DNA from 2 places in the Alteribacillus sp. JSM 102045 genome. Region 1 is predicted to be linked to the other one. Evidence: predicted binding sites of a transcription regulator. Region 1 holds the regulator's gene; the other holds the start of a gene.
The links. Region 1 encodes CtsR, which represses protease genes until heat stress. Its sites were predicted from a motif close to ATGGTCAATAAAGGTCAAACA; they were not measured.
Positions count from the first base shown of each region.

Region 1 (13,946 bases):
CCCATGCCGAACACGGAAGTTAAGCTCTTCAGCGCCGATGATAATGAAGGGGCAGCCCTTTGTGAAAGTAGGACGTTGCCAGGCAATGAAAGAAAGCTGTCAGATTAATTTCTGGCAGCTTTTTTATCTTTACTTCTCCAACATTTTAAACGCCCTCCTCTGTCTGCACATGCTCCCCAAAATTTGCATCTAAAAATGTATAATAATATAGTTAGCATACCATTTATATTTTCAAATTACATGTTTAACCCTTTGAATGATTAAAAAGGTTAAAGGGTATACGAGATAAAAAATAATAATATACATAACAAAAAATAGGGAGGGGATATCGATGGATATGTGGCTGGACCAGGAATCTTATACTATTATAATTAGAATTTTAGCAGCAGGTTTTCTTGCTGGCTTAATCGGTATAGAAAGAGAATATAAACGTCATCCCGCTGGTTTCCGCACTCATTTACTAGTCGGCACCGGCGCTTGTTTAGTTATGGTGATGGCTTTGTTTGGATTTCAAAGTTATATGGAAGCCAATGAAGATATTGTACGTTATGATCCTTCTCGACTTGCTTCCTATGTCGTTAGCGGAGTTGGTTTTTTAGGAGCAGGAACTATTATCGTTCAAGGTGTTTCGGTTAAAGGCTTAACGACTGCAGCCTCTATTTGGGTAGTAGCCGCGATAGGACTTGCCGCTGGGGCTGGGATGTATTTTGCCGCAATTTTTACCACAGTTGTTGTCTTATTGAGTTTATTTTTTCTTAATAATGTGGACCGTTTTTTTCGGACATCCGTTCGGCCTGAAAAAATGGAGATAACTGTCTACAAAAATTCCATGGTTTTATCAAAAATTATTTCCACTCTGGAAGAAAATCAAGTGGTGATTAAAAAAGTTAAAGGGAGTACAGATGAAGGGGAAAATAAAGATCACAAATTTATTTATGACATTCATGTCCAAGCTCCAAAAGGTTTAGAGCGATCTCAGCTTTATGAAAAACTTCTTTTGATTAAAGGCATTCTTGAAATTGAAATGGAAATGTCAGAAGAATGATTAAAAAGAATTTGGCTATAATGGATAGTACCGGCTGCTTGAAATTTGCAGGCGGTTATATTATATTTATAGTCAAAGATAGTCAAGGTCAAGACCTTTAAAAATATGGCTGCCAGCAGGAAGGAGGTTGTCCCTGTGCGTAATATTTCTGATGTAATCGAAAAATATTTAAAAGAAATTCTTACGCAAAGTGAGAAGGAATTAATTGAGATTAAACGAAGTGAATTGGCTAAACGGTTCGAGTGCGTTCCTTCCCAAATCAATTACGTTATTAGTACACGTTTTACGACAGAAAAAGGATACATTGTAGAAAGCAAAAGGGGCGGCGGCGGGTATATACGAATTTCAAGAGTGAAAGTCGGAGATCATGCTGAACTTGTCGATCAATTATTGAAGTTAATAAAAGAAGGAATTGATCAGGTCACAGCAGAAAGTATTATTATGCGACTCTTTGAAGAAAAAGCAATTTCAAAAAGAGAAGCCAATATTATGCTTGCAGCCGTAAACCGAACAATATTGTCACTGCGGCATGCAGAAGACCGGGACTTTATCCGAGCAAAAATGTTGAAAGCTATGCTTCACAGCTTACGTTATAAATGAGTATATTGGCTGCGAAGGGAGGAGATCTAAAATGCTCTGTGAAGAATGTCAGCAGCGTCAAGCCACTCTGCATTTCACTAAGATTATAAATGGAAAAAAAGAAGAAATTCATCTGTGTGATGAATGTGCCCATGATAAAGGGGAGCATATCCCTGGTTCAAACAGTTATTCTATCCATGATTTATTATCCGGATTGTTAAACTTTGAACAGCCAATGGGAAAAGGAGGGCCTCATCCTTCAAGAGCTTCAGTACCTAAGCAGTTGGTATGTGATGCTTGCGGGCTTTCATATGAACGCTTTGCGAAGACAGGAAGGTTTGGTTGTTCTCGTTGTTATAAGGCATTTGATCCAAAGCTTGATCCAATTTTTAAACGGGTTCATAGTGGAAATGTTCGGCATGCCGGCAAGGTTCCTAAAAGAGCAGGCGGAAAAATGAAAGTGCAAAATCAGATAGAGAAACTTAGAAAGCAGCTGCAGCATCACATTGAACAAGAAGAATTTGAAGAAGCGGCAAAACTTCGAGACCAAATTAAAGAATTAAATGAAAACATACATGACGGAAAGGGGGATACTTGATGTCACTTCAACGTTTTATTTCAGAGGCAATTAGTCCTTGGATGAAAAACGGCCCCGGTCCAGATGGTGATATTGTTTTAAGTACAAGAATCCGTTTGGCAAGAAACTTAGAAAATTATCCCTTTCCTATTATGGCGTCAGATGAGTCTGCAAATACAATGCTTCACTATACTTCAAAAGAATTAGTAAAAGATCCGTATCAGTCAGTAGGGGATTTAGAAATATTAAAAATGGATGATCTCTCATCTAATGAAAAAAGAGTACTGGTAGAAAAACATTTGATTAGTCCTCATTTGGCAGATAAATCACGTTATGGTGCGGTAATGCTTAGTGACGATGAATCTATAAGCATTATGTTAAATGAAGAAGACCATATTAGACTGCAATGCTTGTTTCGAGGGTTTCAGTTAAATGAAGGACTGGTATTATCCAATGGTTTAGACGACTGGATAGAAGAAAAAGTGACGTTTGCTTTTGATGAAAAACGAGGTTATTTAACAAGTTGTCCAACAAACGTTGGGACAGGAATGAGGGCTTCCGTTATGATGCACCTTCCTGCCCTTGTGATGACACAGCAATTAAATCGTATTTTGCCGGCTATTAATCAGCTAGGACTTGTGGTAAGAGGTATTTATGGAGAAGGAAGCGAAGCTTTAGGGAACCTCTTTCAAATATCAAATCAAATGACACTTGGTAAATCAGAAGAAGATATTGTGGAGGACCTTCGAGGCGTTGTTATGCAGTTAATTCAGCAAGAGCGTTATGCACGAGAGGAGCTTATTCGCACATCAAAAATCCAAATAGAGGATAAAGTATTCCGATCTTTTGGATTGCTTACAAACAGTAGAGTAATGGAGTCAAAAGAAGCAGCAAAGAGATTATCTGATGTTAGACTGGGTATTGACCTTGATTTAATAAAAGGAATTTCGGGTAATATTTTAAATGAGCTTATGATTCTTACCCAGCCAGGTTTTCTGCAGCAATATGCAGGTAAAAATCTTACTCCGGATGAGCGTGATGTGAGACGGGCGGCATTGATCCGTGAGAGAATGAAGTTAGAAAGAGAAGAGTAAGGAATAATTTGGAGGTGCGCATATATGATGTTTGGTCGATTTACAGAACGGGCTCAAAAAGTATTAGCTTTAGCCCAAGAGGAAGCTATTCGCCTTGGGCATAATAATATAGGGACAGAACATATTTTACTCGGATTAATTAGAGAAGGAGAAGGAATTGCTGCAAAAGCACTGCAAGCACTCAACCTTGGCTCTGAACAAATTCAAAAAGAAGTAGAGTCTTTGATTGGAACTGGCCAAGAAGGTTCAAAGACGATACATTACACTCCACGAGCTAAAAAAGTTATTGAATTGTCCATGGATGAAGCTAGAAAGCTTGGGCATTCTTATGTAGGGACAGAACATATTCTGTTAGGGTTGATACGAGAAGGAGAAGGAGTTGCAGCAAGAGTATTAAATAACCTTGGCGTCAGCTTAAACAAAGCGAGACAGCAGGTGTTACAGTTACTTGGTAGCAATGAGGCTTCAAATTCTAATCACCAGCAGGCATCTGGAGCTGGTTCTTCCAACGCTAACACACCGACTCTTGATAGTTTAGCCAGAGATTTAACAGCAGTAGCTAAGGAAGAAGGTCTTGATCCTGTAATCGGGCGGAGCAAAGAAATTGAACGAGTAATTCAAGTGTTAAGCCGCCGTACAAAAAACAACCCGGTATTAATAGGGGAGCCTGGTGTCGGTAAAACTGCAGTTGCTGAAGGTCTTGCTCAATCCATTATTTCAAATGAAGTCCCGGAAATTCTTAGAAATAAACGCGTGATGACTTTAGATATGGGTACAGTCGTCGCGGGAACAAAATACCGAGGCGAATTTGAAGATCGTTTGAAAAAAGTAATGGAAGAAATTCGTCAAGCAGGTAACGTTATTCTCTTTATTGATGAACTTCATACTCTCATTGGTGCTGGCGGAGCAGAAGGTGCTATTGATGCCTCTAACATTCTAAAACCTTCTCTTGCCCGCGGGGAATTGCAGTGCATTGGAGCTACCACACTCGATGAATATCGTAAATATATAGAAAAAGATGCAGCCTTAGAACGTCGTTTTCAACCTATCCAAGTGGATGAACCAACTACTGAAGAATCTATTCAGATTCTCACAGGTCTTCGCGATCGATATGAAGCACATCACCGGGTTACCATTACTGATGAAGCTATCGCTGAAGCTGTGAAGCTATCAGACCGTTATATTTCCGATCGTTTTCTACCTGATAAAGCGATTGATTTAATTGATGAAGCTGGATCAAAAGTGCGCTTGCGCTCTTATACCGCACCGCCTAATTTAAAAGAGCTGGAACAAAAATTAGAAGAAACCCGTAAAGAAAAAGATGCTTCTGTTCAAAGCCAGGAATTTGAGAAAGCAGCATCCTTACGAGATAGTGAACAGCGGCTTCGAGAAGAATTGGAGAAAATGAAAAACGAATGGAAAGAAAAGCAAGGTCAGGAGAATACAGAGGTTACACCTGAAGATATTGCACAGGTTGTAGCTAGCTGGACGGGAATTCCTGTTTCCAAGCTTGCTGAAGAAGAAACTGATCGTCTTCTTAAAATGGAAGACATTTTACACAGCCGTGTGATTGGGCAGGAAGAAGCAGTTAATGCTATTTCTAAAGCAGTTCGCCGTGCCAGAGCCGGCTTAAAAGACCCAAAACGTCCAATTGGTTCTTTTATTTTCCTTGGACCTACTGGTGTTGGTAAAACAGAATTAGCTCGAGCAGTTGCAGAGACATTATTTGGTGATGAAGATTCTGTTATTCGTATAGATATGTCTGAGTATATGGAAAAACACGCGACAAGCAGGCTTGTTGGTTCCCCTCCAGGGTATGTAGGATATGAAGAAGGAGGTCAGTTGACAGAAAAAGTCAGGCGTCATCCGTACTCCGTTATACTTCTTGATGAAGTAGAAAAAGCTCACCCAGAAGTATTTAATATCCTACTTCAAGTGCTTGAGGACGGATTTCTGACAGACTCTAAAGGGCGCCGTGTTGATTTCCGAAATACAGCTATAATTATGACTTCCAATGTTGGGGCAAATTTGTTGAGACGTAATAAAAATGTAGGGTTTACTACTCAAACAGAAGGAGAAAAGTTCCAGGATATGCGGGATAAAGTAATGGGAGAGTTAAAAAATACGTTCCGTCCTGAATTTTTAAACCGTCTCGATGAAATTATTGTGTTCCATAGTCTTGAAAAAGAGCACATTAAGAAAATTGTTGTTCTTATGGCTGAGCAGTTACAAGAAAGGCTGTCTGAACAAGGTATTAAATTTGAATTAACCGAAGAAGCGAAGGATAAAATTTCAGATGAAGGGTTTGACCCCGAATATGGAGCTCGACCATTACGTCGTGCCCTTCAAAAACAAGTAGAAGACCGATTATCGGAAGAGCTGCTGCGCGGGAATATCCAAAAAGGCGATACCGCTGTTATCGATGTGAAAAATGGCGAGTATGTCGTTGAAACGAAAGCGGGAGCTAGAACGTAAAAAAGTATGAGGGAAGTCTAGACTGTCCGATGCATTTACCGGGCAGTCTTTTTCTAACACTGTTAAGAAAGTAAAAGTAAAACTACGGTTTTCAACGTACAGGACCTAATGCCGCCATTGCCACAGGGCATCTCGGGCAATACCTTTCAGGCATGTCAATCGGCGGGTTTTTCTTTAGCAGATTTCCTTTAAAATAGGGATAAAACATATGAGTTGACCGGTAATTGGAATTTTATTTTGATAAAATGCAGGGTGGCATACATAAGGTAAAGTGAGGTTGAAATATGGCGAAACATAAATCAAAGTTTGTTTGTCAGGAATGCGGGTATGAGTCAAGAAAATGGATGGGACGCTGTCCTGGCTGCAATCAGTGGAACACCATGGTTGAAGAATTAGAAAGTCACAATGCCAAAACGAGTGAAAGAAGGTCATTTAGTACTTTATCAGATGGAACGCGTCAGAAGCCACAACCCATTACAAAAGTAACGGGGGAACGCGAACCAAGAATTGATACTTCTTTAAAAGAACTGAACCGTGTTCTAGGAGGCGGTATTGTTCCGGGTTCATTAGTGCTGGTAGGAGGGGACCCGGGGATAGGAAAATCAACGCTGCTTCTTCAAATGACATCCATTTTAGCAACCCGGGATCATAAAGTTTTATATATATCAGGAGAGGAATCAATAAAACAGACAAAACTACGAGCAGATCGACTAGGCGCAAACTCTGAAAAGCTTTATGTTTTTGCAGAAACGGACATGGATACGATTGAAATTGCCATTGATCAAATACAGCCTACTCTTGTGGTGATTGATTCTATCCAAACGGTCCACCACGCTGAAGTTACCTCTGCCCCTGGAAGTGTTGCACAAGTTCGGGAATCTACCTCTATGTTTATGAGAATTGCAAAAACTCGAGGAATAGCAGTTTTTATTGTCGGTCATGTAACAAAACAAGGCTCCATTGCGGGTCCTAAAATGTTAGAGCATATGGTGGATTCGGTTTTATATTTTGAAGGAGAACGCCACCATACCTACAGAATGTTGAGGGCTGTGAAAAATCGGTTTGGTTCCACTAATGAACTAGGCATTTTTGAAATGAAAGAAATGGGCTTAACAGAAGTAAAAAATCCTTCTGAAATCTTTTTAGAAGATCGCACAGAAGGAAGTTCTGGTTCCATTGTGGTTGCTTCTCTCGAGGGAACACGACCAATTTTAGTTGAATTACAGGCATTAATTGCCCCTTCTAGTTTTGCCAATCCCAAGAGAACAGCGACGGGCGTGGATCAAAATCGAATTGCATTATTAATGGCAGTGTTAGAAAAGAGATTGGGAATGCTTCTGCAAAATCAAGATGCCTATATTAATGTCGCTGGAGGGGTAAAACTGGATGAGCCAGCTATTGATCTTGGTATTGCTATTTGTATAGCATCGAGCTTTCGCAATCATGCTTCAAACCCAGAGGATGTAGTGATTGGAGAAATCGGGTTGACAGGGGAGATACGACGGGTCGCAAGAATTGAAGAAAGGATTCATGAAGCAGCAAAACTAGGTTTCAAAAGAGCGATTATTCCTGCAAAAAATAAGGAAGGCTGGAAGGCCCCTGAAAATATAGAAGTATTAGGAGTAACAACATTAGAAGAAGCGCTGGATATTACGCTGGAGGGAAAAGCACCGTCCTGGTAATCCCGCTCGTTCATCTTAAGGAGGAAGAGAAATGCCAGGTAAACAACGTAGCTCATTCATTGGAGAAGTGCTGCATTTCGTCGCGCCAGGCACTCCTCTTCGTGATGGTATTGATAACGTTTTGCGGGCAAACACGGGAGGTCTCATCGCTCTTGGCTATTCAGAAAAAATGAAAGGTATAGTGGACGGAGGATTTTTTATTAACTGCCTATTTACTCCAGCCTATCTATATGAACTTGCAAAAATGGACGGAGCTATTATTTTAAATGCGAAAGGCGACCGAATTCTTTACGCTAATACACAGTTAGTTCCCGATAATACTATTGTTTCGAACGAAACAGGTATTAGGCATCGTACAGCAGAAAGAGTCGCTAAGCAAACTGGAAATCTTGTGATTTCTATATCACAGCGCCGTCAGGTTATCACCTTGTATAAAGGAGAATACCGTTACTCGCTTAAAGATATAGAAACAATCTTAACGAAAGCGAACCAGGCAGTCCAAACCCTTGAAAAATATAAAGTAGTTCTTGATCAAAGTCTAACGAATCTAGGGGCGCTGGAATTTGAAGAGTTGGTTACTTTCCAGGAAGTGTCCCAAGTTATTCACCGTATTGAATTGGTTATGCGGATAAAAAATGAAATCTTAAACTATGTGATGGAGTTAGGAAACGAAGGACGTTTAATAGCAATGCAGTTAAATGAACTTGTCTCTAATTTGGAAGAGGAAACCTTTCATTTGATAAAAGATTATATTGAAGATTCCGATACTGATCCTGGAGCTGTTATTCAAAAGTTGAAGCAAATGACAAATGAAGAACTGATGGATGATGTAGTTATCATGAAATTACTCGGGTATTCTCAACGGCAAAATTCTCATGAACATTCTGTTTCACCAAGAGGTTATAGAATACTTCATAAAATTCAGCGGCTGCCGTCTGGAATAATTAACAACCTTGTTCACAGTTATGACAGTTTAGGAGGTATAATGAAAGCTTCTATTGAAGAATTAGATAAAGTACAGGGAATAGGGAGAACACGTGCAAAAAAAATAAAAGAAGGGCTTAACCGTATTCAGGAACAGTTATTTATTGATCGGCATATATAAATTACAGCTGAGCTGTGATCCCTCTCTTTTAAAAAAAGAGATTGACGTTACAATTTGTTCACGATACAATGAAAATTTATTAAAAACTATGACAATCCAGTAAAAATTTGCTACATTAATATTAAACACTCCCATAAAAAGTAAGATTTAGAGTGGATTAAACTTTCATAGGTTTTAAAAATTAGTATTTGTCCATAATAAGGAAAGGAGGTGCATGTAAAAGTGTTAAAAAGAATAGTGCAGTTGTTTTTTATACTTGCCGGGGCAACACTCGGATTTATTTTTATACCGGAATTTATTTCTTTATTGGATTATAGCTCACTTCCTGAGTGGCTCGGTAACCCTTATATTGGCGGTCTTATTGGGGCAGTTGTTCTCTTTTTGTCTACGTTCTGGTTTGCCGATTACATTGTAAATGGAATGAGAGTTTTAGAGGAAATGATCGTTAAAGCACCAGTCACAGATGTATTATCTGGAACACTTGGATTGGTGTTTGGCTTGGTTGTGGCTTTTCTTATCGGTATTCCACTAAACTCTGTAGACTTTCCAGTAATCAGCTCTGTCTTACCTATTTTTATCACTTTCTTTCTAGGTTATTTCGGCTTTCAGGTAGGGTTTAAAAAACGGGATGAGCTTATGAGCTTATTTCCAGCCAGCCGTGTTGCCGCTAAAAAGAAGGAAGAAGTCGGGCAGGTCTCTAATCTTTCTAAAGTAAAAATTCTGGATACGAGTGTTATTATCGATGGCCGTATTGCTGATGTGTGCCAAACAGGGTTTCTTGAAGGAATTTTAGTTATACCAGAGTTTGTTTTAGAAGAACTTCAACATATTGCCGACTCATCTGACGTCCTAAAGCGAAATCGCGGACGGCGCGGGCTTGACATTTTAAATCGAATTCAAAAAGAACTGGCCATTGAAGTAGAGATTTACGATGGTGATTTTGAAGAAATCCAGGAAGTGGATAGTAAATTGGTGAAACTGGCAAAAGTGAGACAAGGAATGGTTGTTACAAACGATTTCAACCTTAATAAAGTATGTGACCTGCAAGGAGTAGAAGTTTTAAATATTAATGACTTGGCTAATGCTGTAAAACCGGTTGTTCTGCCTGGAGAAGAAATGAATGTGCAAGTGATTAAAGATGGAAAAGAACAAAACCAAGGGGTCGCTTATCTTGATGACGGTACAATGATTGTGGTTGAAGGTGGCCGTGATTATATAGGCGAGACCATTGAAGTGGTAGTAACAAGTGTTCTGCAAACAAGCGCTGGCCGAATGATTTTTGCAAAACCTAAACTTATGGAAAAAGCACTTTAAATCAACTATTAACATGCCTCTGTCGGATGTGTTTATGCCGGTTAACAGAGGCTTTTTTTCTTTTGATAGCAGGAAAAAACGCGGCAGTAATTGCCTAGCAGCAACTTTCAAGTGTATGATAAAAGAGCCTGAAATTAGAATACATATTGGAGAGGTCATATGAAATATGCTGTAGTTATACCGGCAGCTGGTCAAGGAAAGCGAATGCAAGCAGGTCGTAATAAACAGTTTTTAATCCTTGAGAAAAAACCATTAATTATTCATACAGTTTCTATATTTGAAAATGATCCTTTGTGTGAACGCATAATCATCGTAGCAAACGACAATGAGGTAAATGCAATGAAGAAATTGCTGAAGGAATGGAAAATCAACAAGGTGGAGGCTGTAGTACAAGGTGGGAAAGAAAGACAGGACAGTGTGTTCGAAGGTCTTAAGCAACTCGATGCATCTAACCTTGTGTTCATTCATGACGGTGCGAGGCCTTTTGTCACACAGGAGCAGATTCATCGTCTAGCAGGAAAAACAACAGCAGAAGGTGCGGCCGTGCTAGGCGTCAGAATGAAAGATACAGTAAAAAAAGTGAAGGATGGGCTCGTTCTAGAAACAATAGAACGTTCTAGTGTTTGGTCGGTTCAAACACCGCAAGCTTTTCAATTTCACATCATTTATGATGCTTATAAAAAAGCTCAGATTGATGGGTATGCTGGTACAGATGACACTAGTCTTGTAGAACGAATGGGCATTCCCATACATATTGTAGAGGGCAGCTATGACAACATTAAATTAACAACCCCGGAAGACATGGTAGTTGCCCGCGCTATCTTAAACAAGAGAAAGGAGGGGCAATAGTGAGAATTGGACATGGATTTGATGTTCACCAGCTTTCAGAAGATCGTCCGCTTATTATTGGTGGGGTAAACATCCCGCACACCAAAGGTTTAATAGGTCATTCAGACGCAGATGTGTTACTGCATGCGATATCTGATGCCCTGCTTGGAGCAGTAGGAGAAGGAGACATTGGAAAGCACTTTCCTGATACAGATTCTGCTTTTAAAGACGCTGATTCTGCTGAGTTGATGAATCTGGTGTATCGGATCGTAAAAGAGAAAGGATTTATTTTAACAAATGTTGATTGTACCATTATGGCGGAAAAACCTAAGATGGCGCCGCACATCAAGTTGATGCAGTCAACTATTGCTGATATTTTGGAAGCAGAAGAGGAACAAGTGAATATAAAAACCACTACAACCGAGAAATTGGGCTTTACCGGAAGAGAAGAAGGAATTGCAGCTCATGCAGTTGTGCTGCTTCAGCCATTATAGTAATTTTATTCTTTTTCAATTGGTGGTAAAATAGGACAGGTATTTCTTTTTGAGAGATCAACAGAGCTCGTCTGATACTAATATAAAATTGGGAAATGGAAGGTGTAGAAATATGAGCAAAGAAGTAAGAGTGCGTTTTGCTCCTAGTCCAACAGGACATCTTCATATAGGAGGGGCGCGGTCTGCTCTTTTTAATTATTTATTTGCAAGAAGTCAGGGCGGTAAATTTATTATCCGAATTGAAGATACAGATCAATCCCGTAATGTGGAGGATGCCACTGAAAAGCTTATGGACAGCATGAAATGGCTGGGTATTGACTGGGATGAGAGTGTAGATATCGGTGGCCCATATGGTCCGTATCGCTCGATGGAGCGACTTGAACTATACAAAAAGTATATACAGCAGCTTCTAGATGAAGGAAAAGCATACTATGATTATATGACAGAAGAAGAATTGCAAAAAGAACGGGAAGAGCAGCTGTCACGAGGAGAAGCTCCAAAATACAGCGGACGTGACCGTGATCTAACAGAGGAGCAGCGAAAAGCGTATGAAGCAAAAGGAATTAAACCTGTTGTGCGGTTTCGTGTGCCGGAGGGTGAACAAGTACTTATTGAAGATGCTGTACGCGGAGAAGTGAATTTTGAAACCGAAGATATTGGAGATTTTGTTATTGCCCGTAAAGATGGGATTCCTACTTATAACTTTGCAGTTGTCGTAGACGATCATCTGATGAAAATTTCTCATGTAATTAGAGGTGAGGAACATCTATCAAATGCTCCACGGCAAGCATTAGTCTTTGAAGCGTTTGGCTGGGAGAAACCGATGTTTGCCCATGCCTCTCTAATTTTAAATCCAGACCGCCAAAAAATGAGTAAGCGGGATGAGTCCATTATTCAATTTGTAGAACAATATAAAGAACTCGGCTATCTTCCGGAAGCAATTGTTAACTTTCTTGCGTTGCTAGGCTGGTCACCAGTAGGAGAAGAAGAAATTTTTTCTTTAGAAGAGCTGGAGTCTCAATTTAGTTTAGGACGTGTTTCTAAAGCCCCGGCGGTTTTCGATACGGATAAGCTGGCCTGGATGAATAATCAATATGTCAAAGAGGCAGATATTGAGAGGTTAACAAAGCTGGCTCTTCCTCATTTCCAGAAAGAAGGAAAACTCCCGAGTGAATTGTCAGATGAGCAGTATGAATGGGCAAAAAAGCTGGTTGCATTGTATCAGGAGCAAATGCACTACGCAGCTGAAATTACAGAGTTAACAGAGTTGTTCTTTAAGAAAGAAATATCGTATAATGAAGAAACGAAAGAAGTGCTGGAAGGGGAACAAGTACCCGAGGTGCTAGAACAATTTTCTAAAGAACTGGATGCCCTCGAGAGTTTTGAGCCAGATGAAATAAAAGCAGCAACAAAAGCAACTCAAAAAGCAACAGGCCAAAAAGGGAAAAAGTTATTTATGCCTATCCGCGTGGCTGTGACAGGGCAGACTCACGGTCCTGAGCTTCCACATGCTATTTCACTGTTAGGCAAAGATGTGGTTCAAACCAGGCTTCAGCAAGCAAAGAATCAGTAAAAACATAATTAGATTTGAAATATGTTGAAATATGGACCAAAGCGTTGAAGGGAAAAAGTAAGAACAAAACTTCCTGTACAGAGAGAATCACAGCTGCTGAAAGTGGTTCCTGGATTTTGTTCTGAAAATGCCTCCCTGAGTCTTTTGCCGAATTTAAGTAGGCAGAAGCGGCCAACAACCGTTACTTGTTAAAGGGAAAGGCAGAACAGTAACTTTTTGAATCTGCTGCCTTTAAACAGAGTGGAACCGCGCTATATAGAAGCGTCTCTGTGCAGAATATGCATAGAGACGCTTCTTTTCTTTTAAGATATAAAAAATCTATACTTAAATAATCATAATCAATTTTGAATTCGGGAGGTCAGCGGAGAGGAGAGAGGTTCATGTGGAAGACGTTTAAAAATGATATTGATGTAGTCTTTGACCAGGATCCGGCGGCAAGGAGCCGGTTGGAAGTGGTGTTAACATATTCCGGGGTTCACGCCATATGGGCTCATCGTATTGCTCATTGGCTGTGGAAGAAAAAAATGTATTTTCTGGGCAGGCTGTTGTCGCAAATAAGCCGATTTTTCACAGGAATAGAAATTCACCCTGGTGCTGTAATTGGTCAGCGGCTATTCATAGACCATGGGATGGGAGTTGTCATTGGGGAAACCTGTGAAATCGGTGATAACGTAACGATTTATCAAGGGGTAACATTAGGAGGAACGGGAAAAGAAAAAGGAAAGCGTCATCCAACGATAGAAGACAATGTGCTTATTGCTACAGGAGCAAAAATTCTAGGTTCTATGACGATAGGAAAATATTCGAGAATTGGAGCAGGCTCTGTTGTTTTAAATGAAGTTCCCCCAAATTCCACTGTAGTTGGCATTCCAGCTAAGGTAGTTGTTCAAGATGGTGTGAAGGTGAAAAAGGATGAGCTGGCTCATCATATACTTCCTGATCCAGTTGCAGATAAGTTTAACGAACTGGAAAAAGAAATTACAGCGCTCAAAAAAGAATTAGAATCATATAAAGATAACAAAACTGACGGAAGGACCGATGACTGATGGCCATAAAATTATATAATACATTGGCTCGAAAAAAAGAAGAATTTGTACCCCTTCAAGACGGCAAAGTTACAATGTATGTATGCGGACCGACGGTATATAACTATATACACATCGGAAATGCGCGGCCTGCA
Region 1 covers NZ_JBHFQG010000037.1:4-13,949, forward strand. Annotated here, with positions in the region: partial or broken rRNA gene rrf (5S ribosomal RNA) at 1-84, shown strand, start outside; gene ACE1TI_RS18035 (MgtC/SapB family protein) at 332-1,045, shown strand; gene ACE1TI_RS18040 (CtsR family transcriptional regulator) at 1,181-1,645, shown strand; gene mcsA (protein-arginine kinase activator protein McsA) at 1,677-2,222, shown strand; gene mcsB (protein-arginine kinase McsB) at 2,222-3,295, shown strand; gene clpC (ATP-dependent protease ATP-binding subunit ClpC) at 3,320-5,770, shown strand; gene radA (DNA repair protein RadA) at 6,055-7,452, shown strand; gene disA (DNA integrity scanning diadenylate cyclase DisA) at 7,484-8,557, shown strand; gene ACE1TI_RS18070 (PIN/TRAM domain-containing protein) at 8,780-9,871, shown strand; gene ispD (2-C-methyl-D-erythritol 4-phosphate cytidylyltransferase) at 10,031-10,720, shown strand; gene ispF (2-C-methyl-D-erythritol 2,4-cyclodiphosphate synthase) at 10,717-11,193, shown strand; gene gltX (glutamate--tRNA ligase) at 11,306-12,766, shown strand; T-box leader at 12,802-13,038, shown strand; gene epsC (serine O-acetyltransferase EpsC) at 13,147-13,812, shown strand; gene cysS (cysteine--tRNA ligase) at 13,812-13,946, shown strand, end outside.

Region 2 (6,412 bases), on a different contig from region 1:
AAATGACACTTCATCTAAGTTCGAATCTGGTGTCATCATATCGGCTACTGCTGCAAGTGTAGTTCCACCTGCCACAGCTACAATATCTTTAGAAGCAAGCTTTTCTTTCATTTGCTGAACGCATGCTCTTCCCATTTCTTTTTTTACCCATGAATAACGATCGCTATTCCCGGATACAATAATTGTTCGACTGACACGGAGCGTACGGGCAAGACGTTCTTCCATATCTGTCAGCCCTGACACAGATTTCATTACTTCTTCGAGCCCTTCAAGAAGATCTTCCCCTTCTTCTGTTAACGTCATTCCTCCGCTTCCAATATAGACAAGGCCCTGCTCTTTTAGAAACATAACCTCTCCACGAAGAACGCGTTCAGAAACGTCAAGACTGCCAGCCAGTGTCCGTCTGCCAACAGGCTGCTTTAAGCGGAGATATTGTAAAATCTGATAACGTTTTTCCATTGCTTCCAGGATGTCCGGCTGCAACTTCTTTTGTAATTCAATCAAATTTCTCATATGTATCCATCACCAGAATTTCGACCGGGTCGTTTTTTGTCCCACTGTGACATTTTAAGTCCCACCATCGGTATAAAAAAAGGTTTGTTTCAATTTCCTGTTTTATCATAACAATAAATGTTTGGGTTCGCAACAATCTATTTTTTATATTGCCCCTGTATTTATATTTCTAAACATTAGAAAGTTCAAAGGAAAGGCGGCTGGAGATTCCTTTTTCGCTGCAATTAACATAGATTCAGCCTTTTTACAGATCGATCATATTTTCTATTTTATGCAACGCAACAAAGTATGGTTCCGCCACAGCACCCATCTTTGGCGGCAAGTCGATGTTTGTAATAAACAGGAAAAGGGCTGCCTCCTTTTAGAAGCAGCCTCTTTTTGTTAATACCGTTTTCTCTTAGAAGATGAAGGTATATTCAATTCTCCTCTGTATTTTGCTATAGCCCGGCGTGATATAGCAATGTCGTGTTCCTCTTTTATAAATTCTGCTATTTTTTGATCAGACAAAGGTTTTTGTTTGTTTTCTTGTACGACCAACTCTTTTATCATCGATTTTATAACAAAAGTTGAAGTCTGTTCGCCTGTGCTGTTATTCATCCCCGCTGAGAAAAAGTATTTTAACTCAAACAACCCGTGAGGCGTTTGAACGTATTTCTGATTTGTCGTCCTCGACACAGTTGATTCATGAACATCTGCAGCTTCCGCTACATCCTTTAAGGTAAGGGGTTTGATAGCTGAAGGACCTTTTTTGAAAAAATCATGCTGAAATCGGACGATCGCTTCTGTTATGTTTCGAATGGTCTGTTGACGCTGGTCAATACTTTTCAGCAGCCAGACAAGCTGCTTATATTTTTTCTGCGCGTACTCTGCAGCTTCCCCTTCTTCCTTGTTTTCAAGAAGGTGGCGGTACTGACGGTTCATTCTAATTTTAGGCAGACCATCATTATTTAAGCGGACGATGAAGTCTTCTCCGTCTCTTTCCACATAAACATCAGGCAGCAAATGACCGGGATGGTCTCCTCCGCCAAAACTTGCTCCTGGGTGTGGATCAAGCCGCTGTACATCATCATACACTTGCTGGACCTCTTCTAAAGAGGTGCCAAGACATTTGGCGATCTTCTTCCATTTTCTGGCGGCCAGCTCTTCCAAATGATCATTTACGATTGTTTCAGCAAAAGGATTTCTTGAAGTCTGGCGCTGCAGCTGCAGCAGCAGGCATTCTTTTAATGAGCGAGCTCCAATACCCGATGGTTCTAGGCTTTGCAGTTTTGAAACGCACGCTTCGTACTGTTCCTCCGAAACAGCAAACAAAGCAGCTGTTTCTTCATATGTCCCTTCTAAATAGCCGCTGTCACTAACGTTTCTGGCTAAGTGTTTTAACACTCTTTTTTCATCATCATCGCCTGGCAAAAAGCGGATTTGTTGAATTAAATAATCGGAAATCCTTTCTCTGTCATCTTTAATTCGATCAAAAGGCGAAGACATTTCCTGATCTTCTTTCTCTTGTATCTCAGAAGGCTCGTCATTCCACATTACCGGCATATTATATACAGGTTCATCTTTTAAATCAGTATTCCGTTCTTCAATTTCCATCATTGGGTTTTCTAACGCCTGTTCTTCTAAATATTCGGACAGTTCAAGGGTAGAAAACTGCAGTAAGGAGATCGCCTGGCGTAATTCTTGCGTCATAACAAGCTTCATTGTCTGCTGTTGAAACAGTCCCATTTCCAGATTCACGCCGCTTCCTCCTCTCGTTTGTAAGCGGTTTCTATATTTATTATATCATATGATATACGGCACGTACTTTTTCCTCTGAACTTTTATTTAAGACAGAAAAATCAAAAAATTTATTATATTTATTTAATGAAATATTTAATCTTTCCATTCTAAATAAAATCCAGTTTTATGATGTTTTCCTTTTTTCACATACTCTAAGGAAACTCGCACGTCTTTAGAAGGAGATAAGGTGATTTGCTCCTTTCCATTCTCCACGGTCGTTTTTCCTTGTTTTCTTAAAGAGGCTGCTATCTCTTCTAAATGTAGAGCTGCTTCTTCTAATGTAGACCGGTTTTCTTTTTCGAACCGAATATCTTCTCCAAGGCGTTCCTGACCAAACATAACACTCTTCCCCCTCTGTTAATCATAGTATTGCTTCTATTATATCTTACTTTTGAATGAATGAAAAAGGTTGAGAGGATTTGGTTTGAAATAAAGAAAAAAAGGATAAGATACATGCAGGGTTTATCATATTTTTATCGAAATACAGGAGAAGATCAGTTTGGTGGGAATATACTGATCTTTTCTGTATAATGGTGAACAGTACAGCCAGGTTTTACATATTAATCTTAGCGGACTGTCTTATCATTTGACCATTATTGACCATTAAGTTATCATGGATTCAACAGCAATGATAAGCGCTGGATGTATTATATGATAGGAGGATGTATAAACATGAATCTAATACCTACAGTAATTGAACAAACTAACCGCGGGGAACGCGCCTATGACATTTATTCCCGTCTATTGAAAGACCGCATAATTATGCTGGGTTCAGGAATTGATGATAATATCGCCAATTCCGTAGTAGCACAGCTTCTTTTCCTTGCTGCGGATGATCCTGAAAAAGATATCTCTCTTTACATTAACAGCCCGGGTGGTTCCATTACTGCCGGAATGGCAATCTACGATACGATGCAGCACATCAAACCCCAAGTATCCACCATCTGTGTCGGTATGGCTGCATCAATGGGCGCGTTTTTGCTCACTGCCGGCGAACCTGGCAAACGTTTTGCTCTTCCAAACAGTGAGGTCATGATTCACCAGCCGCTCGGCGGAACACAAGGGCAGGCAGCCGATATTGAAATTCATGCCCGCCGCATCCTTGAAATGCGCGAAAAGCTCAACAAAATTCTTGCAGAGCGTACTGGCCAGCCACTTGAAGTGATTGAAAAAGATACGGACCGCGACAACTTCATGTCAGCCGAAGACTCTAAAAAATATGGCTTGATTGACGAAGTACTGTATAAGTAAACAAAAAAGCTCCGGCACCTCTTAAAAGGGCCGGAGCTTTTTTATTCTTCTTTTTCTACAAATTCAATGAGTGCCTGCATTGCTTCTTCTTCATCCGTACCATCGGTAATGATTTGAATCTTGCCGCCCGTTCGAACAGCAAGGCTCATGACGCCCATAATACTTTTGGCGTTCACTTTCTTCTCATCTCTTTCTAGAAAGATATCCGATTGAAAGCGGTTAGCTTCCTGTACGAATAATGCTGCGGGTCTTGCTTGCAATCCTGTTTTCAATTTTACTTCAGCCGTTTTTTCTACCACTCACATCTCCTCCATCCAAGATTATCAATACTTACGTTTTTTCAAGCTGTACCGTCTCACCTTTTCGAATTTTTTCTGCTAATTGATCAATTTTTCGTAGGCGGTGATTTACCCCTGACTTACTAACCGGGCCGTTAGGGACCATTTCTCCCAATTCTTTTAAGGTGACATCTTGATGTTTTACTCGAAGCTCTGCAATTTCTCTTACTTTCTCTGGCAAATTTTGAAGTCCGATTTCATTATCAACGAGCTGAATATTTTCTACCTGTCTTAATGCAGCACCAACTGTTTTGTTTAAGTTGGCGGTTTCACAATTAACCAGCCGGTTGACGGAGTTTCTCATATCTTTCATTATGCGGACATCTTCAAAATAAAGCAGCGCCTGATGAGCACCTACCACGTTTAGAAACTCTGTTATTTTTTCACTTTCTTTAATGTACAAGATGAATCCTTTTTTTCTTTCTAAACTTTTAGAAGGAAGGTGAAATTCATTTAATAAGTCACGTAATGCTTTATTATGTTCTTCATAAAACGAGAAAATTTCTAAATGGTAAGAAGACGTTTCGGGGTGATTCACGGATCCTCCTGCCAAAAAAGCGCCTCGTAAATATGCGCGTTTGCAGCAATTCATTTTGATTATGTCGGATGATATTGACCGGATAAAACGGTATCCATCTTCCATAATGCTTAAATCACTTAAAAGCTCCCGTGCATCTTCTGAGATACGGACTAAATAAACGTTGTTTTTTTTCAGCCGCATCTTTTTTCTTACCATTAATTCCACAACGGTTCCTTTGTACACTTTTTTGATCAACATATAAATACGTCTTGCTATCGCTGCATTTTCTGTAGAAACGTCTAAAAGCATTTCTTTGTTTCCAAAAGAAATAGAGCCATTCATTCTTATTAATGCAGCAAGTTCAGCTTTTGCACAGCAATCATCTGTTTCAAGCTGAGTTAATTCTTTTTTTGTCATAGCCGCAAAGGATGACATGTTGGCTCACCGCCCTTTACTCTTTCGGGCCGTATCTTTACAGAAGCGGCCTTCCCTAACCAATATTTAAAGTTCAGTTAATAAAGATTGCGATACTTTTACAGCATTGTGGCGTAAAAGATTATCTTTAAATTGCATAAACTCATCTTTAATAACTCTCAATCCCAGTTTTCCTATTCTGTTTTCATCACATAGAACAGGTACAGCGTCTTCCTCTGCATATCGTTTAATAATTTGCTCTGGTATGTCCCCATTATTCACTAGCACTGTATCTATAACTCCTTTGCCAGTGTGATGATAAATGGCTTCTACATGATCAGCTGCTGAGAAATGGTCCGTCTCTCCTGCTTGCGTCATGCCGTTGCATATATAAACTTTTCTCGCTGCTGCTTCCCGTATAGCATCCGTAATGCCTGGCACAAGCAGATTTGGAATAACACTTGTATAAAGACTACCCGGACCTAAAACAATCAGATCTGCTTTTTGAATTGCTTCAAGACTCTCAGGAAGAGGCTGAACCGTAGATGGTGACAAAAATACTCTTTTAATTCGCTTTCCTGACTTCGGTATGCTTGACTCTCCTTTAACAAAGGTGCCGTCCAGCATTTCTGCATGCAGTTCTATGCTTTGATTAGCGGCCGGGAATACTTTTCCCCGCACATTCAGCACTGTACTCAATTCACTTATTCCTCTGGCAAAATCACCGGTAATGGAAGTCATGCCGGCAAGTAGCAAGTTTCCTAACGAATGTCCGGTTAAACCGTTTCCATTTTCAAAGCGATGCTGAAATAATTGTTCAATCATCGGTTCTACTTCAGCAAGAGCTACTAAAACGTTACGGACATCCCCTGGGGGAGGAATATTAAATTCTTTACGAAGCCTTCCTGAACTGCCACCATCATCAGCAACGGTTACGATAGCTGTAATATCAACCGAAAAGGTTTTTAGTCCCCGCAACAGTACGGAAAGCCCTGTTCCCCCGCCGATGACTACGATGTTAGGCTTATCCACGATTGTATTTCTTTCCTTTCTCTAAATCCCGGTGACTTTTATGCGTCGCATAGTCCCCGGCAAAATAATCGCCTATATACTCAGCGAGGGTCACCGAACGGTGTTTTCCTCCTGTGCAGCCAATGGCTATAATAAGCTGGCTTTTTCCTTCCCGTTTATATTGAGGAAGCATATACTCGAGCATATCAATCAGTTTTTTTATAAATTCCTTTGTCTCTGACCATTTTAACACATACGAAGAAACTTCCTCTTCTAGACCGGTCTTCGGCTGAAGGTGGTCAATATAATGAGGATTTGGCAAAAAGCGTACATCAAACACGAGATCAGCATCGATAGGAAGACCATATTTAAAACCAAAGGACATAACATTGACAGAAAAAGCGTCTTTTTCAGGTCCTGAAAAATATTGGATAATGCGTTCGCGCAGCTGTTTCGGTTTTAAATCACTCGTATCAATAATTTGCCGGGCTCTTCCTTTTAAATCCTCTAGTATCTCTCTTTCGTGCTGAATACCTTCAAGAGGCGCTTCTTCAGCAGCCAGCGGATGAGAACGGCGTGTTTCTTT
Region 2 covers NZ_JBHFQG010000016.1:34,425-40,836, forward strand. Annotated here, with positions in the region: gene ACE1TI_RS12005 (sugar-binding transcriptional regulator) at 1-513, opposite strand, end outside; gene rpoN (RNA polymerase factor sigma-54) at 895-2,250, opposite strand; gene ACE1TI_RS12015 (amphi-Trp domain-containing protein) at 2,386-2,631, opposite strand; gene clpP (ATP-dependent Clp endopeptidase proteolytic subunit ClpP) at 2,965-3,543, shown strand; gene ACE1TI_RS12025 (HPr family phosphocarrier protein) at 3,585-3,842, opposite strand; gene whiA (DNA-binding protein WhiA) at 3,874-4,836, opposite strand; gene ACE1TI_RS12035 (gluconeogenesis factor YvcK family protein) at 4,903-5,847, opposite strand; gene rapZ (RNase adapter RapZ) at 5,840-6,412, opposite strand, start outside.
Region 2: clpP (ATP-dependent Clp endopeptidase proteolytic subunit ClpP) is a predicted target of CtsR. The motif match lies at 2,876-2,896, and genes of this name have one in related genera.